Regions from separate parts of the Hoeflea sp. IMCC20628 genome, predicted to be linked through region 1. Evidence: predicted binding sites of a transcription regulator. Region 1 holds the regulator's gene; each other region holds the start of a gene.
What was found. Region 1 encodes LexA, which represses DNA repair genes until DNA is damaged. Its sites were predicted from a motif close to TGTTCNNNNTGTGTTCNG; they were not measured.
Positions count from the first base shown of each region.

Region 1 (6,621 bases):
GGGTTAGCTATATGATTTCCCTCACCCTGCCAAGCTATGCGGAAGGCTAATTTCCACATCGCAAAATTGAAATATGATGCTTGGGATCGACTTTTAGCGCGCTGCGATAAGATATTGGAAATGCGCGAAAAATCTTGTGAAATCCAACAGGCCGGCGGCGCCGGGCGCAAGGCGTGCGCAGCCGTTGCTGCCATTTAGGGTGGCATTTACTCAGGCGCCGGGTGTAGTCTTGAATGCTTCAAGCGAGGCGTGCATGAAGCAGGCAACACGCATGGGGCTGAACCACCACATGGATGGGGCTGACAGGCCGCTCCGCCCCGCGCAGATGCGTGCCGATGCCGCCCCTGCGCTTGTATCCCTGCCAGAGCCGCATCGCCTGACCCCGTTGGGACGCTCGGCGGTCAGGGCGGCCCCGCAGCGGCTCCGGGGTGCACTTTCGCAGGCTGCCAGCCGTGAGCGCGATTGCGGACTGGCGTTTCTGTTCCTGCCGGTGGCCATGGGCGGTGGTGCCGGGTTATTCTATATGAGCCCCACTGATCCCGACCTGTTCATTGTGGGGGCAGGGATGCTGATTGCGCTGTTGTTGGCAGCGCTGTCGCGGCAAAACCACATTGCTGCAGCCCGTTGCGCAACATTTTTGGCGGCATTGTTAGCCGGTGCCCTTGCTGCGGGCATCGAGCAGCAGCGCGGCGCTGTTCTGCTCGATTCGGATGTGACAACCCGGATTGACGGACGGGTTGACGCACGTGAATTCGATGGTCAGGGCAGGGTCTGGTATTTGATCGATCTGGTTTCGACAGCGGATCCGGAAATCCGCCGTCCGCCGGCGCGGGTCCGGGTTGTCGCGCGCGCACCGCACCAGCCGGTGCCGGTCGGAGCCTTGATTTCCGGCCGGGCGCGCCTGTCCTCGCCCTCCGGTCCGGTGATGCCGGGCGGTTATGATTTTGCATTCAAGGCCTTTGTCGACGGGATCGGGGCGCATGGTTTTTTTTACAGCACACCAGAGACCGCCGCACCGACGCTGCGGCAAACCGGTCTGGTGCACCTCCTCAAGCTTCGGTTGAGAACGGTACGCGAACAGATTTCGATGCGGATTCGCACCGTGCTGCCGGGCGATCCGGGCGGGGTCGCGGCAGCCCTTGCTGTCTCGGACCGGCGCGGCATTTCCAAGGCGACACAGGATGCGCTCAGGGCCACGGGTCTGGCCCATATTCTGGCGATCTCCGGCCTGCACATGGCGCTCGCCGCCGGCACGCTCTACATCGGACTGAGAAAAGGCCTGGCGCTGTTTCCAACGCTGGTTGAAGCGTTCCCGGTCAAGAAGATCGCAGCCATCGGCGCGCTGCTGACGGCCACGGCCTATCTGCTGATTTCCGGCGGCAGCGTCGCGACACAGCGCGCCTGGGTGATGCTGGCCGTCATGCTGATTGCCGTGCTGGCTGATCGCAGCGCGCTGACCATGCGCAATGTCGCCCTTTCGGCAATTGTCATCATCGTGCTGACGCCGTCCGCAGTGGTCGGTCCAGGATTTCAGATGTCATTTGCAGCCACCGCCGCGCTGATAGCGGCCTATGCCGTCTTTGCAGGCCGCGCCCGCGACCGGCCGGTCTCTGCGCCCGGCTTGCTTGGCGGGTCGATGCCTGTTCGCTGGTTCGTTGCTCTGGCCAGACTCATGCTGGGCCTGGCCATCACCTCGCTGGTCGCGGGAGTGGCCACCGGGCTGTTTTCCGCGCACCATTTTCACCGGGTAGCCGGCCATGGGCTTCTGGCCAATCTGCTGGCAATGCCGCTGGTGACCTTGGTGGTGATGCCTGCGGGGCTGGCCGCGATGTTGCTGATGCCGTTCGGCCTTGATGCCATGCCGCTGCAACTCATGGGACGTGGCATCGAAGGTGTCATCGCGATGGCCAATTATGTCGACAGTCTTGGCGGCAATATCACCGTCGGCCAGATCCCGCTCGCCGCCACCGCCACTGCCGGTGCCGGGCTTGTCTTTCTTGTGTTTCTCAGAAGCTGGCTGCATCTGTCGGGTGCGGTCTTGATCGCTCTGGGTATCGCCTTGGCGCTGCCGCCGCTCGCACGGCCGGGTCCCGATATCCTGATCAGCGAGGATGGGAAGCTGGTCGCGCTGGTCGGGCCGGAGACCTTGGCCAGCAATGCCGCGCGCCCTTCGGCTTTCGTGTTTGAGCAATGGCAGGCTGCCTTGCGGTCGCCGCCGCATTTGCCGCCGGCGAACTATCCTCAAGCCGCAGCTGACGATGTTGAAAAGGTCAAACTGCTCGATGGCTTGCTGGCCGCAGCCGTAGGCGCCCCGTCTCGGTTCCATTGCGCCGGGCGTGGTATCTGCGCCGCCATGCATCACCAGGCAAGGCTGATCGCCATCAATCAGGCGGCACTGATCGGCGCAGCTTGCGACCGGGCGGACGTCGTGGTGGTGGCAATACCTGTCCATATGCGGACCTGCCGCTCGGGCGCGGTGCTCGTCACCTCGCGCAGCCTGCGCCGCAGCGGGGCTATGACGCTCACCATTCTGGCCAGGCCATCAGCCGCGGCAGAGGATCAGTCAGAAGATCTGTCGGGTGGAGGCAGGGTCGGGAAAACAATGAAAAGGCCGGAATTCAGGATCAGGACGGCGCTGCAAGGTATCGTCCGCCCCTGGACGATCCAGCGCTATTACGACTGGCGAACCCGAAGCTATGATCTGCCTGATTGAAGGGGAGTCACCGCGGGTCGCGCGAGAGCGCGCAGCGGTCTTGCGATGCCGACATGCAATAGCATCGGCCAGTTGCGCTTCACCCGTGTCCGTTGCGACGTCACAACAACTTGAAGGCGTCAGGCCGACCGGATCGCCCGGTCAGCCACATGCTTGCAGATCGGGTCAGTGATAGCGCCGGATCAGGCCGACAAGCTTGCCCTGCACCTTGATCCGGTCGGGACCGAAAATGCGGGTCTCATAGGCCGGGTTGGCCGCTTCAAGCGCAATCGAGGCGCCCTTGCGGCGGAACCGCTTCAGCGTGGCTTCCTCGTCATCGACCAGGGCCACGACAATGTCACCGGGGCTTGCGGTCGACACGTTGCGGATCACCACGGTGTCGCCGTCGAAAATCCCGGCCTCGATCATCGAATCGCCTTTGACCTCGAGCGCGTAGTGATCACCGGGTCCGATCATCTCCACCGGCACGGTGATGGTGTGGGTGATGTTCTGGATCGCCGAAATCGGAACACCGGCAGCAATCCGGCCCATCATCGGCACTTCGGCCACCTGCGAGGCCTCGTCATTGGCGGCCGTGGCGCGGCGGGTTGGCTCCGGCGTCTTGCCAAGGCTGCCCTCGATGACGCTGGGCGAGAAGCCGCGCCGGGGCTGCAGATTGGCCTGGTAGCTGTCGGGCAGTTTGATCACCTCAAGCGCGCGCGCCCGGTTTGGCAGCCGGCGGATGAAGCCGCGTTCTTCCAGCGCCGTGATCAGCCGGTGAATGCCGGATTTGGACGCCAGGTTGAGTGCATCCTTCATTTCGTCGAACGAAGGCGGGATGCCGCTTTCTTTCATCCGTTCGTGAATGAAGAGAAGAAGCTCGTGCTGTTTGCGCGTCAACATTGTCGATTTACCCCGGTGGCCGGCTCGCTGGTCGAGCGTGAAACAAAACCAGAACTCAGCTAGCATGTTCCATATGTGTTCCGCAAGGGCTAAAGAAACAATGAAAGAACATCAGGGGCGCAAAACGAGCACGTCGCAAGTAGAACCGGCTTTTGCAGGTAATGCGAAAGGCGGCCTTATAATCAGGCAGCGTGCGTCTGCGAACACCTTGATCAGCGATGAATCCTGGTGAGCCGCCGGAGTTGCGGTCAATTGTCCATTCGGTCCGGTGGCAAGGTCACTTCGGATATAGTCCTGACGCTGGTCATTCTCCGGCATGTCCTTGGTCAGTATGGCTTTTTTCATCCGGTCCGGATCCGGACGGCCGCCAAGCCTGGTCACCAGCGGCTCGAGAAACAGATGCGCGCACACCAGGCTTGAGGCCGGATTGCCAGGCAAGCCCAGCACCCGCATAGGGCCGAGATTGCCCGACATCAGCGGCTTGCCGGGGCGCATGGCGATACGCCAGAAATCCAGTGCCATGCCGCGCCCGGTCAGCGCCTTTTGTACCAGGTCATGATCGCCCACCGAAGCACCGCCAATGGTCACCAGCACGTCCGCGCCCTGCGCCAGTGCCGAATCAATTGCCGAATCAAGCGCCTCCATGCGGTCAGCCGCAATGCCCAGATCAATGATGTCAGCCCCGGCCTCACGCGCCAGGGCTGCGACGCCAAAGGTGTTGGATGCGATGATCTGATCCGGGCCGAGCGCCTGGCCGGGCAGGCGCAATTCGTCACCGGTGGCGAGAATGGCGACCCGGGGTTTGCGCGTCACAGGCAACGATGCGTGGTTCATCGCTGCGGCAAAGGTGATGGCGCCGGCATCGAGCAGCCGTCCGGCTGCAAGGCCGATCTTGCCGGTCTCGAAATCATTGCCTGCATCGCGGATGAAACGGCCCGCGACCGGCGCCTCGTTGATCCGGACGGATCCGTCCTCGAGCCTTTCGGCATGTTCCTGAATGACGATGGCGTCCGGGCCTTCGGGCACCGGCGCGCCGGTAAAGATGCGAATCACAGATCCCGGGGCCAATGCGCCGTCAAATCCATGACCGGCAGCAGATTCGCCCTGCAACGTCAGAATGGCTCCGGCGCTCGCCTCGCTGGCCCGCACTGCATAACCGTCCATGGCGGAGGCAGCGAAGGGAGGGTGGGTCCGCAACGCCTTGAGGTCACGGGCAAGCACCCGCCCGGATGCCTCTGCCAGCGGCAGCATCTCCGGTTCGCTTGCAGGCGCCGCAGTCTCGAGTATCCGAGCGAGCGCTTCGTCAACCGGCATCAATGCCATTGGAACTATCCCTTCGTCTGCGCAGTCCAGTCGCCGGATTTGCCGCCGGATTTGGCCAGCACCCGGATGCTGCCGATCTCCATGCCCCGGTCAACCGCCTTGGCCATGTCATATATCGTCAGGCAGGTCACCGACACGGCGGTCAGCGCTTCCATCTCGACACCGGTCTTGCCGGTGAGCTTGGCCAGCGCCTGAACCCGCAAGCCGGGCAGGGCCTCATCGGCCTTTATGTCGACGCTCACCTTGGTCAACGCCAGCGGATGGCACAGCGGAATGAGGTTGGCGGTCTGCTTGGCCGCCATGATCCCGGCAATTCTGGCCGCCCCGATGACGTCACCCTTTTTCATGTCGCCGGCAAGAATAAGCGCCAGCGTCTCGGGCTTCATCCGCACAAAGCCCTCGGCCTCGGCAACCCGCACCGTGTCGGCCTTGTCGCCGACATCGACCATGGTCGCCGATCCGTCTTCCGCCAGATGTGTCAGCCGTGGACCGCTATCATCCGCCATCTCAGTGTGCCGCTTCCGTGGTGCTGCCGGTGAGCAAGGCCGTCGTCGCCGCTGCAACGTCTTGCTGGCGCATCAGGCTTTCTCCGACCAGAAATGTCGAAATCCCGCTTCTGGACAGCCGTTCGCAGTCGGCAAACGAACCGATGCCGCTTTCGCCCACCAGAATGCGGTCGTCAGGCACCATCGCCGCCAGCCGCTCGGAGACCGTCAGCGATACCTCGAAAGTGCGCAAATTGCGGTTGTTGACGCCAATCAGCCGGCTGCCGAGCTTCAATGCCCGCTCCATCTCTGCCTCGTCATGCACCTCGATCAGCGCCGCCATGCCAAGCCCGTGGGCTTCATCTTCGAGCCGCCTTGCGTCGTCATCGCTCAGGCAGGCCATGATGATCAGGATCGCGTCGGCGCCCCAGGCACGCGCCTCGTGCACCTGGTAGGGGTCGAACATGAAATCCTTGCGCAGCGCGGGCAGGGCGCAGGCGTCGCGGGCAGCCGTCAAGAACTCCGGTGCGCCCTGAAACGACGGAGCGTCGGTCAGCACTGACAGACACGCTGCACCTCCGGCCGCATAGGCCTTGGCCAGCGACGGCGGATCGAAATCAGCACGGATCAGGCCTTTGGATGGGCTGGCCTTCTTGATCTCGGCAATAAGTGCAAAGCCGCCGGCACGGTGCTTGGCCTCAAGCGCTGCAACAAAGCCGCGTGGGGCTTCCATGTCGCGCGCCCCCGCCTTGAGCTCAGCCAGCGGGTTAGCCGTCTTGGCGGCGGCAATCTCGTCGCGCTTGTAGGCTTCGATCCGGGTCAGGATATCGCTCATCGCCTCATCCCGCCTTTGGCGCAGGCGCATGGGCATGCGACACGCTGATCAGCTTGTCGAGAGTTCCAAGCGCTGCGCCGCTGTCGATGGAGGCGACGGCCATGCTGATCGCTTCGGGCATCGTCTCGGCCTTGCCCGCCACCACCAGCGCTCCGGCGGCGTTGAGCACAGAGATGTCGCGGTAGGCGCTGATTTCGCCCTCGAGCAGCCGTTTCAGCGCCGCCGCATTGTGCACGCCATCACCGCCCTTGAGCAGGTCGAGCGAAACCCGTGCCAAGCCCAGGTCTTCCGGCGTCATTTCAAAATTGCGAATCTTGCCGTTTTCCAGGGCCACCACCTGGGTCACACCCGTCGTGGTCATCTCGTCGAGCCCGTCGCCATGC
Region 1 covers NZ_CP011479.1:2,202,210-2,208,830, reverse strand. Annotated here, with positions in the region: gene IMCC20628_RS10425 (ComEC/Rec2 family competence protein) at 254-2,713, shown strand; gene lexA (transcriptional repressor LexA) at 2,879-3,595, opposite strand; gene glp (gephyrin-like molybdotransferase Glp) at 3,707-4,918, opposite strand; gene moaC (cyclic pyranopterin monophosphate synthase MoaC) at 4,924-5,424, opposite strand; gene trpC (indole-3-glycerol phosphate synthase TrpC) at 5,426-6,238, opposite strand; gene trpD (anthranilate phosphoribosyltransferase) at 6,243-6,621, opposite strand, start outside.

Region 2 (6,621 bases), 2.3 Mb from region 1:
GCACCGGCCCGATCCCCGCTTCGCGCAAGGCGCTGGCCAAGGCCGGCTGGAGTGTCGGTGATCTCGATCTGGTGGAAGCCAATGAAGCCTTTGCCGCTCAGGCATGTGCGGTCAACAAGGAAATGGGCTGGGATCCGGCAATCGTCAACGTCAATGGCGGCGCCATTGCCATTGGTCACCCGGTCGGCGCCTCCGGCGCGCGCATTCTCAACACACTGCTGTTCGAGATGGTTCGTCGCGACGCCAAGAAGGGTCTGGCAACCCTGTGCATCGGCGGCGGCATGGGCGTGGCGCTCTGCGTCGAACGCGGCTGATCCGCCATGATGGAGTATTCCGGGCATATTGTTGGATGGTGCAAACCTCAAAGAAGATTCTCCATCCATACTGTCTGGCATACTCCGAGTTCACGAACTGACAAATACATGACGCATTGCATCCCCACTGAGACCGTTTAGCACACTGCGAAGCTGGTTTCGGTGGCGCAAGACGTTCTCGGGTCTGGAAAAAGATAAGAACCACCTTGGAGGAGGAACAACATGAGCAAAGTAGCAATTGTGACTGGAGGGTCACGTGGCATCGGAGCGGCGATTTCGGTCGCCTTGAAGGCGGCTGGTTACACGGTCGCCGCCAATTATGCCGGCAATGATGAGGCTGCGGCGAAGTTCACCGGCGAAACCGGCATCAAGACCTACAAATGGTCGGTCGCCGACTATGACGCTTGCGTTGCCGGTATTGCCCAGGTCGAAGCCGATCTCGGTCCGGTTGCCGTGCTGGTCAACAATGCCGGCATCACCCGCGACGGCATGTTTCACAAGATGACGCCGCAGATGTGGTCCGAAGTGATCAACACCAACCTCACCGGCCTGTTCAACATGACCAATCCGGTCTGGGGTGGCATGCGCGAGCGCAAATTCGGCCGCGTCATCAACATCTCCTCGATCAATGGCCAGAAGGGTCAGGCCGGCCAGGTCAATTACTCGGCCGCCAAGGCCGGTGATATCGGCTTTACGCGGGCTCTGGCTCAAGAAGGCGCGCGCGCCGGCATCACCGTCAACGCCATCTGCCCGGGCTATATCGGCACCGACATGGTCAAGGCCATTGACGAGAAGGTGCTCAAAGAGCGCATCATCCCGCAAATCCCGGTAGGCCGTCTCGGCGAGCCGGAAGAAATCGCACGGGCCGTGGTGTTTCTGGCTGCCGATGATGCAGGATTCATCACCGGATCGACGATTTCTGCCAATGGCGGCCAGTATTTCAGCTGATCGCGCCGGGTGACGGACAAGATTTGCGCCCGGCGGGAAACTGCCGGGCGCTTTCGTTGCGGGACCGGATTTTTCGGGTTTTTGGGAAGACGGATCATGGCTGACTACACGCTTTATTACTGGCCTATCCCGTTTCGCGGGCAGTTCGTCCGGGCGGTGCTGTCTTACGTTGGCGCATCATGGCAGGAAGCTGGATTTGATGAGACTGCCAGCCAAAGTGCTTTGGAGCCGAGCGCGCAACTGATCCCGCATATGGGGCCGCCGGTGCTGACCGATCACAGCTGCAATTTCCATATCTCGCAGATGCCTGCGATCCTGGCTTACCTGGGTGAAAAACACGGGCTGATGCCTGGTAATCCGGAGCACACCGCTCTCACTCACAAGGTCATCGCCGATGCCAATGATGTGCTTTACGAAATGACCCGTCACAATGGCGCGCAGATGTGGACCGACGCGTCGTGGAAGCAATTCCAGCCCCGCCTGTGTCGCTGGATGGATATTTTCGAAGATACCGGCCGCCGCAATGGTCTGACAGCCGGGTCAGGCTTCATGCTTGGCGCCGAAGCGCCCACACTGGCCGACCTGGTCACAGCCATATTGTGGGGGACGATGACTGCCAAGCTCGCGCCGCTGCGGGCCTTGCTCGACAGGCAGGCGCCAGCAATGGCCGGGCTGACTGATCGTGTCGCGGCGCTGCCTTCACTGGTGGACCTTCGAGACCGCAGCGATGCGCTTTATGGTGATGCGTGGTGCGGCGGTCAGATCGAGGCGTCGCTGCGCGCGGTGCTGTCACCGGTTTCCGCATAGGAGTGTTTGGCCGGGCAGACATCCAGGCGACTAAGGTTGTCGTCTTTTTGCTGACGGCGATGAATTCGTTAACAGATGCGACCGTGAGGCCGCCATAATGGCTGCAGTTTTCCGCTCTGGTAGAAGCTGCGGTCGGCAAATACACAAGATCTGGTAGGGAACAAAGCGGGAAATCAGCTTGAAAGCTGATACGGTTCCGGTTCGTTCCATGGCTGTTCCGGAAGTTAACAGGAATGGCCCGACCTCGATGTCTGTTAACGAAGCCTTTGGAATTGTTACTAAAATTCTAATGTTCCACTAGTGGAGCGAAACACGCACAAGATTCGCGATTACCTGAAATCAAAGGTTAACAGCGTACCGGATTCTACGCCGGACACTTCACCGACACATCTGCATCTGGTGGGCAGTTTGCCTGAAACTGGCAGATGTTGGGCAGAACAAAATGACAACACAGACAGGTCGGTGATTCGGTTCCGGTTCGTTCCGGGGCTGTTCCGAAGGTTAACGGGGTCGATCAGATATTCCAGGTTGGCTTAACGAAGTGTTTGGAATGATTAATAGACTCTCACCACTTCCGAAACCTGACAATCCGCGCCGGAGGCCGGAGAACGGGTGATTTCAAAGGTTAACGGCAGCCGCGGATTTGGCGCCAGATCCCGCACGGGCAATCTGCATCTGGTAGACGCTTGGTCTCAATCTGGCAGATATTGCGAAGAACAAAGCGCCAACACAGACAGGTCGGTGATTCGGTGCCGGTTCGTTCTGCGGCTGTTCCGAAAGTTAACAGGCTCGACGGCAGGCTTCGGCCGAAACTCATGAAGTGCTTGGAAAACCTAACAATTTCTGAACGGTTCAGGAGAAAAATTCGCACCAAAATACCGTGCAGGCAAGGCGAAACCTTCGGTTCAAAGATTAATTTCGAGAGTGAAAGCGATCGGTGACGTGTGCCAATGATGCCAAAATTAGTGGCATTGGGGCGAGAAGAAAACCACATATTGTGGTGAACAAACCGCCAACACAGATCGATCTGTGATTCGTAGCCGATTCGTTCTGCCACTGTTCCAAAAGTTAACAGCGATCATTAAAATGCGAGCTAATGCGTTCATGAACTGTTTGGAATTCTTAACAAATCAAGAACAGATCAGGGCCATGATGCGAGCCTGCGCCGAGCTCCGGCGACGGCTCGGCACAAAGGTTAACGGCAGCGGTTCAATCGCGGTCAGATGCGGTCGCGGCGATTCAGCATATGGTGGCTGGAAGGGGCTGCGTTGCAAGATGTTGCGGTGAACAAAAGCGGAATCGGGATGAGTCAGTGATTCGTCGCTGATTCGTTCCGCCACTGTTCCAAGTGTTAATTTGAATGGCACCGGACTGTTTGACATTTGCTCTGTTTACGCTGCTCTGATGTGTTAGATAACAGCCGTCTTGAGTTTGATACGGACACTTATGCCCGCTTTGCGCAGCCATCCTCCAAAACCTTTGATCCTGTCCGGGCGTGGCGTCACAGCCGTGCTGGGCCCGACCAATACCGGCAAGACCCACTATGCCATCGAGCGCATGGCGGCGCACTCTTCCGGGGTGATCGGGCTGCCACTGAGATTGCTGGCGCGCGAAGTCTATGGTCGCATGGTCGACAAGGTCGGCGTCAGCCACGTGTCGCTGGTTACCGGCGAGGAAAAGATCACGCCTCCTGGTGCGCGCTATTCGGTCTGCACGGTCGAGGCGATGCCGCAGGAAACCACTGCCGCTTTTGTTGCAATCGATGAAGTCCAGATCGCCGGCGATCTCGAGCGCGGGCATGTGTTCACCGACCGTATCCTGTCGCTGCGCGGCCGCGCGGAGACACTTCTGCTCGGCTCGGCGACGGCGCGCGGGATCCTCGAGCAATTGCTTCCTGGTATCGTTATTGTCGAACGGCCACGCTTGTCCGAGCTGCATTATGCCGGCTCGAAAAAGATCACCCGGCTGCCACGGCGTTCCGCCATCGTGGCGTTTTCGGCTGAAGAGGTCTATGCGATTGCCGAACTGGTGCGGCGTCAGCGCGGCGGCGCTGCGGTGGTGCTCGGCGCGCTTAGCCCGCGCACCCGCAATGCCCAGGTCGAGCTCTACCAGAACGGCGATGTCGATTATCTGGTGGCGACTGATGCCATCGGCATGGGGCTCAATCTCGATGTCGACCATGTTGCCTTCGCCCAGGACCGGAAATTCGACGGTCATTCGTACAGGCAACTGACCGCTTCCGAATTCGGCCAGATTGCCGGCCGGGCCGGACGACATTTGCGCGACGGGACATTCGGCGTCACCGGCCAGGTGCAGCCGTTGCCCGACGATCTTGTGCAGCGGCTTGAAAGCCATGTGTTCGAGCCGATCAAGATCCTGCAATGGCGTTCCAAGCAGCTGGATTTTTCCAGTTTGCAGATGCTGCAGGCGAGTCTGGAGCAAATTCCGGCGGTTCAGGGCCTGACCAGAGCGCTGCCGGCGGTCGACCAGAGGGCGCTTGAGCATCTGATCAATGATTTCGAGGTGCGCGATCTCGCCAGCACCCCGCAAAATGTCGCCACGCTGTGGGACGTCTGTTCGCTGCCGGATTACCGGCGGATTGCGCCGGCGCAGCACTCGGATCTGATCGCCACGATCTACCGTGATCTGATCCGCACCGGTTCGGTCAACGAAGATTTTATGGCAGAACAGGTGCGCAGAACCGATTCCACCGATGGTGAAATCGACACTTTATCGGCCCGGATTTCACAGATCCGGACCTGGACTTATGTTTCCAACAGACCTGAATGGCTTGCCGATCCGACACACTGGCAGGAAAAGACGCGCGAAATCGAAGATCGATTGTCCGATGCGTTGCATGAAAGGTTGACGAAACGCTTTGTTGACCGCAGGACATCTGTGCTCATGAAGCGCCTGAGAGAGAACGCGATGCTCGAAGCTGAAATCAGTGTAAACGGTGATGTCTTTGTTGAAGGTCACCATATTGGACAATTAGCCGGATTCCGGTTCATGGCCGATGCGTCGGCCGATGGGCCAGATGCGAAGGCGGTGATAGCCGCTGCGCAGAAAGCGCTGGGGCTGGAATTTGAAGCGCGGGCTGCCCGACTGCATGCGTCGGGCAATTCCGACTTCGCTATCGGGTCGGACGGCACGGTGCGCTGGATGGGTGATCCTGTGGCGCGTCTGGTCGCCGGCGATCATATCCTCAAGCCGCGATCGATCCTGCTTGCCGACGAGCAACTGGCCGGCGGCGCCCGCGATTTTGTCGCTGCGCGCATCGACCGCTTCGTCAATCACCACATCGCCACCGTGCTCAAGCCGCTCGATGATCTGACCCGCGCCGAGGACCTGGATGGGTTGTCACGTGGACTGGCATTCCGCCTGGCCGAAAGTCTGGGTGTTCTGTTCCGCCGCGATGTCTCCGAGATGATTAAGGATCTTGACCAGGGCGCGCGCGCCAGCCTGCGCAAATACGGTATCCGTTTTGGCGCCTACCACATTTTCATGCCTGCGCTGCTCAAGCCTGCGCCAGCCGAGCTGGTGACGCTGTTGTGGGCGCTGGTCAATGACGGCTTTACCAAGCCTGGTTATGGCGACGTGACGCCGCTCCTGGCAGCCGGCCGCACCTCGGTGGCGACCGATCCGGAGATTGATCGGGAATTCTACCGTCTCGCCGGTTTCCGTTTTTTGGGCAAACGCGCTGTGCGCATCGACATTCTCGAGCGGTTGGCCGACCTGATCCGTCCAGCGCTGCAATGGAAACCGGGCGCTCAGGGCGCGCGGCCGGAAGCGGCCTATGATGGCCGCCGCTTCATCACCACCACGGGTATGCTGTCGATCCTCGGGGCGACACAGGACGATATCGAGGAAATTCTCAAGGGGCTGGGCTATCGTGCCGATGCTGTGCCCGCCGAGGAGGCGCAGACCTATATGGCCGGACTTGATGCCGCACAGGTGGAAACCGGCGCTGCGACTGGCACCGGACCTGTGGTGGAAGTCGTGGTCTCACGCACTGCCGCTGACCGTCCGCACAAGCTGACGGCGCCTGCTGCCAAGGACGATGCCGCACAGGCAGAGACGGCATCGCCGGTTGAAGCGACTGCTGCTGATACTTCAAACGAGGTTGCTGCTCAGACAGCTGCACCTGAAGAAACGGCTGAGCCGTCCACGCAAATGGCCGTGGAAGCCCCGGCTGAAGTTTCTGAAACGGCAGCTGCTGATGCGGCTCCGGCTGCAGCGACAGCGGCTGAAGAGCCGAAAGCCGAGGCAGCCGCAGAGACCGGCGCAGAAGTCGAAGCGCCGCGTCCGGTGCTGTTGTGGCGGCCAGGTGGCCGGCAGGACGGCCAGCGCGGTCCACGTCAGGCTCCCGGCGAAGGCCGTGGCCGGCGTGAAGGTGGCAATCGCAATCCCCGCTCCGACACCAAGCCGGTCGGCGAGGCCGGTGCGGAGGCTGACGCGCGGCCCAAAAAGGGCCGTCGCGGCAAGCCGGATCATTCCGGCAAGCCGCCACATGGCAAGGGTGGCCAGGGCAAGGGCGGTCCCGGCAGAGGCG
Region 2 covers NZ_CP011479.1:4,710,211-4,716,831, forward strand. Annotated here, with positions in the region: gene IMCC20628_RS22115 (acetyl-CoA C-acetyltransferase) at 1-314, shown strand, start outside; gene phbB (acetoacetyl-CoA reductase) at 537-1,262, shown strand; gene IMCC20628_RS22125 (glutathione S-transferase) at 1,359-2,069, shown strand; gene IMCC20628_RS22135 (helicase-related protein) at 3,516-6,621, shown strand, end outside.
Region 2: the regulator LexA is predicted to act here: its motif matches at 3,442-3,459, upstream of IMCC20628_RS22135 (helicase-related protein).

Region 3 (6,621 bases), 510 kb from region 1:
CGGGCCGGCGTTGTAATTGCCGCTGGTTTCTGTGACTTCGCAGCCGGTCAGGGTCAAAGCAGCCGCAGTCAGCACCGCTGCACCCAGCAAGGTGGACAATCGTGTGGTTCGTCCGGCTTCGGCAACGTGACGCATGGCAACTCCTCGTGTTGTACGAAACAAGATCACCGTGGACGTTTCCGGTCAAGCAGGAAGTCGCTGCGGCGGGGGTCGATCCGCGCTTTTCGCAGCGTGCTGCTTCTGCTTTACCCCACCCGCTCCACAAACCCGTCCAGCACCCTTTTCTGTCCGGCCTTGTCGAAATCGATGGTCAGCTTGTTGCCGTCGATGACGGCGATGTTGCCGTTGCCGAATTTCATATGAAAGACGCGGTCGCCGACTGTGTATGCCGAGGTGGTGCCGGTGGATTTGGCCACCAGTTCGCCATCGATAGTGGAGCCGCCGCGCGGGCCGCTTTCACCATAGGCGATGCGTTCAACCGAGGGGCCCGAACGGGTCCCCCAATTGTCGCGCGCGGCATCGGTCTTGTTGGCTTGGGCGCGTTTCCAGCCCGGGGTGTTGTAATTGCCGGAGAACGGTTCTGCGCGGTCAAAGCGCGAGGCACCATAGGGGCCGCCGGACTGGCCGCCAAATCCGCCGCCCCGGCCATAGCCGCCATAGCCGGTGTCGACATCGGCGACTTCGACATGGGCTTCGGGCAATTCATCGAGGAAGCGCGAGGGCAGCGTCGATTGCCACAGCCCGTGAATGCGGCGGTTGGAGACAAACCAGATGTGGCAATAGAGTTTTGCGCGGGTCAGCCCGACATAGGCGAGACGACGCTCTTCCTCCAGTCCTGAACGGCCGCCTTCATCCAGCGCGCGCTGGTGCGGGAACAGGCCTTCTTCCCAGCCGGGCAGAAACACGGTCTCGAATTCCAGCCCCTTGGCGGAATGCAGCGTCATGATCGAGACCGCATCGAGATCGGGGTTGTTGTCCTTGTCCATCACCAGCGCAACATGCTCGAGAAAGGCGCGCATGGATTCAAAGCCGGAGATGGTCTGGACGAGTTCCTTGAGGTTTTCGAGCCGGGTCGGGGCATCGGCGGCGCGGTCGTTCTGCCACATCTCGGTGTAGCCGGATTCTTCCAAAATGGTTTCGGCCACTTCATGGCCCGGCCTGGTCTCGAGCATGCCCTGCCAGCGGGTGAACATCTCGACCACATCGGTCAAGGATTTGCGCGGCCGGGGTTTGAGTTCGTCGGTAAGGATCAGGTCGCGGGCGGCGGCCAGCATCGGGATGCCACGGCCACGGGCGACGTCATGGACCTGACGCACTGCCGCTTCACCAAGGCCGCGCTTGGGAACATTGATGATACGCTCGAAGGCCAGATCGTCGGCGGGCTGGCTGACGACGCGGAAAAACGCCATGGCGTCGCGGATTTCCTGTCGTTCATAAAACCGAGGACCGCCGACAACCCGGTAATTCAAACCCAGGGTGACAAAACGTTCCTCGAATTCGCGCATCTGGAACGAGGCGCGGACCAGAATGGCCATGGTGTTGAGCGACCGACCCTTGTTCTGCGCCTGCTCGATTTCCTCGCCGACGGCGCGGGCCTCCTCCTCCGAGTCCCAGCCGGCATGTACATGCACGCGCTCATGATCGGGATCGGATTGCTCGGTGAACAGCGTCTTGCCGAGCCGGCCTTCATTGTGGGAAATCAGATGCCCGGCAGCGCCGAGAATGTGTTCGGTGGAGCGGTAGTTTCGCTCCAGCCGGATCACCTTGGCACCGGGAAAATCCTTGTCGAAGCGCAGGATGTTTTCAACTTCGGCGCCGCGCCAGCCATAGATCGACTGATCATCATCACCGACGCAGCAGATGTTTGGGCGCTCGGGCGCTGTGCGCTGCGCCAGCAGCCTGAGCCACATATATTGGGCGGTGTTGGTGTCCTGGTACTCGTCGACCAGTATGAAGCGGAATTTCTGCTGATATTCCTTCAGCACATCGGGATGGGCGCGAAACATGCGGATCGGCAGGCACAAAAGATCGCCGAAATCGGCGGCGTTCAAGGTCTGCAGCCGCGCCTGATAGGCGGTGTAGAGCGCCCTGCCCTTGCCATTGGCAAAGCCACGGCTGTCGCCTTCGGGAATTTCCGCCGGACCAAGCCCCTTGTTCTTCCAGCCGTCGATCATCTGGGCGAACTGCCGCGCCGGCCAGCGCTTGTCGTCAATGCCCTCGGCCTGGATCAGCTGTTTGCAGAGCCGCACCACATCATCGGTGTCCAGAATGGTGAAATCGGAGCGCAGTCCCACCAGTTCGGCATGACGGCGCAACAGCTTGACGCCGATCGAGTGGAAGGTGCCGAGCCATGGCATACCCTCGACCGCGCCACCGACCAGCACGCTGACGCGTTCCTTCATCTCGCGCGCCGCCTTGTTGGTGAAGGTGACGGAGAGAATCTGCGACGGGAAAGCCAGGCCCAGATTGAGGATATGGGCAATGCGGGTGGTCAGAACCCGGGTCTTGCCGGTGCCGGCCCCGGCCAGCACCAGCACAGGACCTTCTATGGATTCAACCGCATCGGCTTGCTCCGGATTGAGGCCCGAAAGATAATTCGGCGTTGGCCGCGAGGCATTGCGCGCAGCAACAGCGCGTGCCGCAATCGACCCGCCCTGGCTTGCCGGTGGGTTGGCTGCAGGCGGGGGAGCGGGCGCCGGATCGTCGTCGCCGAAAAACGGAATGTCATCATCTGCTGGGTTCATACCCGTGAATGTAGTGATTCGGGGGCGAAAGACCAGTGTTCGCGGTTCATTCCGGCTGTTGATCCCCGCAAACCGGGCCTTGATGGGGCAAGCTGCTGCTTTCGCCTGGCAACGGCTTTGGTTACAGTCGGTTTCCACCACAGGAAGACCGCATGGATCACAAGAGCTTTCTCGCCAGCCTGTCGGCCGAGCAATGCCGCGACCTGACCGAAACATCGGACCGGCGCGGGCTTGCGCATCTGGCCTTGCATTTTGGCGCCATCGCGCTGGTCGGGACGCTGATCGTTGCGCAGGTGCCGTTCTGGCCTGTGCTGATGCTGCCGCAGGGCATTTTTCTGGTGTTCCTGTTCACGCTGCTGCACGAGGCCAGCCACCAGACTCCGTTCCGCTCGCCTTGGCTGAACACTTTTGTGGCTCAGATCAGCGGGTTCCTGACCCTGTTGCCGCCGCGCTGGTTTCGCTATTTCCATTTCGCCCATCACCGCTACACCCAGATACCAGGCAAGGACCCGGAACTGGCGACGCCAAAACCCGAGGGCTGGCGGCAATATCTCGTCCATGTCTCTGGCATGCCGGTGTGGATCAGCCATATCGGCACGCTCATTCGCAATGCCGCGGGGCGGTGCGAGGATGCGTTCGTGCCTGTGGGAAAACGCCGCGCCGTGCGGAATGAGGCGCGGATGATGCTTGGCGCCTATATGGCGCTGCTGCTAGCCTGTCTGGCGCTCAGGTCACCTGTGTTGATTTACGTCTGGATTGTACCGGCGCTTTTGGGCCAGCCGTTCCTGCGGCTATATCTGCTGGCCGAACATGGCCGCTGCGCCTATGTCGCCAACATGCTGGAGAACTCGCGCACAACCTTCACCAATGCGGCCGTGCGACGACTGGCCTGGAACATGCCCTATCACGCCGAACACCACGCTTATCCGACGGTACCGTTTCACAAGCTGCCGGATTTGCACAAGCTGACTGCGGAGCATCTGAAGGTGACCGAACCGGGCTATGCGAGCTTTCACGCCAGATATGCGCCGCAGCTTTCTGGCCCGGTGCAAACCGACCCGGCAGAGTGAGACGTCAGGTGCCGGCGCCGCAGCACTTCTTGTATTTCTTGCCCGATCCACAAGGACACGGATCATTGCGGCCAACGCTGGCTGCGCGGTGTAGCAAAGCATTGGCGGCGCGACCCCAATAGACCCAGGCCCCGTCCAGACGCCGGAATTCGGATGTCTCGGTGTGCGCGGCGTCCTCGCCATTGTGGCGATAGCGCGCAACAAAACTGACCGTGCCTTCGCCATCGCTCTCCCTGCCCTTGGCTGTGGCAATGATCTCAAGCCCGAGCCAGCGCATGCCCAGTTGCGATATCTCCGCCTCCGCCCGATCAAAGGCAAGTGCAGCAGGCCCGGCGCAGGTGGCTTCGATGTAACCGAGATTGCCGGTGGCATAGGCCGCATAGCGCGACCGCATCAGCGCTTCCGCTGTCGGCGCAGGGGTGCCGGCATGGTAGCGGCCGCAGCAGGCGGCAAGGTCAAGATTTGAGCCGCAGGGGCATTGGGACATGTGTGTGGTTCCTGGGGTGGCAGCAATTGGCATGAGTAAGATCTCGGCATTGAATATGGCGGAATCGATGACACGTATAATCTCCTCTCTAAAACCACCCCTTGCGCTTGAACCACAAATACGGGCCCAGCGCCGAAGTCGCCATCACGGCAAGTGCGATCGGATAGGCCCAGGGCTGGCTGAGTTCGGGCATGTTCTGAAAGTTCATGCCGTAGACGGTGCCGATGAAGGTTGGCGGCAGGAACACCATTGCCGCCACCGAGAGCACCTTCATCACCTGGTTTTGCTGCACCGAAATCAGGCCGAGCGAGGCATCGAGCAGGAAGATGATGTTTTCAGAAATGAAGTCGGCGTGTTCGGACAGCGACTGGACGTCACCGGCCATCGAGCGGCAGCGCTGCTTGAGCGTCTTGTCGCCCATGATCTCCGGCAGGGTCTGCAGAAAGCTGGCAATGCGGGCCAGCGACATCAGGCTTTCGCGCACCTTGGCAATGGTGCGCTGGTGGCTGGCGATTACGGTAAGCGTCGCCTCGAGATCGCGGGTGACGGCTTCGGGATTGCTGACTGCGCCGCGCGAAAATACCTCGGTCGACAGCGCATCAATGCGGCGCGAGCGGTGCTCGAGCACTTCGGCGCTGCGGTCGATCATCGCCTCGATCAACCGGGTCATGACATCATGGCCGCCATGCGAGACCAATTCACGATGGGCAAGTTCGCGATGGGCGTTGGCCGCGAACATGGTGAAAGCCTTGGGCTCGGCATAGCGGATGGTGATGAGACGACCACCAGCCAGCACAAAGCCGATATCGGCGATCTCGGCGAAATCGCTGTCGGCTTTCCAGACAACGCTGGCGGTCAGGTAAGCCGCGCCATTCTCGATATAGAGCCGGCTCGAAGGCTCGATATCGTGCAATTCGTCGCGGCTTGGCACCTCGACGCCGATCAGTGCCTCGACCTGCGCTTCCTCGGCGGGCGTGGGATGCAGCAGGTCTATCCAGCAGGCGGAGTCCGCAAGTGGTTGAGCAAGGGTTTGGGGAGCGTCGAGACAGACGCCGGCGCCATCATATGACCGGATCATTTTCGCTCAGCTCTGCTGGCCAGCGTCGAAGGCGGCATCGACAGGGATCTGCATGGCGGTGGCCAGCTGGTTGGTCTTGCCCGCCAGCCCGATGATGGCCAGCAACTCGCCATATTGCTCGCCGCTCATGCCCTTGGCGCGGGCGGCGGCGGTGTGGGAATGGACGCAATAGGTGCAGTTGTTGGCCACCGACACGGCGATGTAGATCATCTCCTTGGTCAGCGGGTCGATCGAAGATGGCTTGCCGACCACCTCTTTGACTTCCGTCCAGGTACGCTCCAGCAGCGCCGGATCAAAGGCCAGCCAGCGCCACATATTGTTGATGAAATCGGTTCCGCGGGTCAGCCGGATATCGTCGAACACGGCCTTGACGCGCGCGTCGGATTCCAGATCGGGGCTCGGTAATATTGTAGTCACGAGGTCATCTCCGTGGATCATGCGAGGGGAAAGGTGCGAACACGCACCGCCGGGGTTGAACTGAGTCTAGCATGGCGGATTCGGCTTGGCGACGCGGATCGCGGGCACCCCAGATATGGATAAGCAAACCGCCCTTTAATTGCCGCAAGATGGGCCTAACTGAGAACCAGTGGTTTTCACGCACCGAGTGCACATGAGGGAGAACGGGCATGACAGATCAACCAACGACCAAGCCGGCTATCACCCAGGCCATGATCAAGGCTTATGATGACTACACCCACCTGACGCTGGACCGTCGCGGCTTCATGAACCGCCTGACCAAGCTGGCTGGCTCGGGTGCAGCTGCGGCAGCCATCGCGCCGCTGCTCGCCGCCAACAGCGCCCGCGCGGCGATCGTGCCCGCCGACGACACGCGGCTGCAGATCTCACAGGTCAGTTTCCCAGGCGCGGACTGGGAGATGACTGGCTATCTGGCCATGCCGGCGGACATGTCCGCTCCCCTGCCCGCGGTGATTGTCATTCATGAAAACCGTGGACTCAACGACCATATCCGCGATGTCGCACGGCGGCTGGCGCTGGAAGGCTTCGTGGCGCTAGCAGTGGACTTTCTATCGCCATTGGGTGGTACGCCCGCTGATGAAGACAAGGCACGCGAAATGATCGGCCAGCTTGAGGGTGGTGAGACCACGGCCAATGCGATGGCGGCGCGGGCCTGGCTCGCCGGGCATGACAAGACCAATGGCAAGGTCGGCGCGGTTGGATTCTGCTGGGGCGGCGGGCTGGTCAATCAGCTGGCAGTGGCCGATCCCGAGCTTGGCGCCGGCG
Region 3 covers NZ_CP011479.1:2,716,760-2,723,380, forward strand. Annotated here, with positions in the region: gene IMCC20628_RS24275 (Kazal-type serine protease inhibitor) at 1-135, opposite strand, end outside; gene IMCC20628_RS12965 (UvrD-helicase domain-containing protein) at 246-2,744, opposite strand; gene IMCC20628_RS12970 (fatty acid desaturase family protein) at 2,897-3,814, shown strand; gene IMCC20628_RS12975 (YchJ family protein) at 3,819-4,301, opposite strand; gene IMCC20628_RS12980 (magnesium transporter CorA family protein) at 4,390-5,379, opposite strand; gene IMCC20628_RS12985 (carboxymuconolactone decarboxylase family protein) at 5,386-5,796, opposite strand; gene IMCC20628_RS12990 (dienelactone hydrolase family protein) at 6,006-6,621, shown strand, end outside.
Region 3: the regulator LexA is predicted to act here: its motif matches at 2,781-2,798, upstream of IMCC20628_RS12965 (UvrD-helicase domain-containing protein).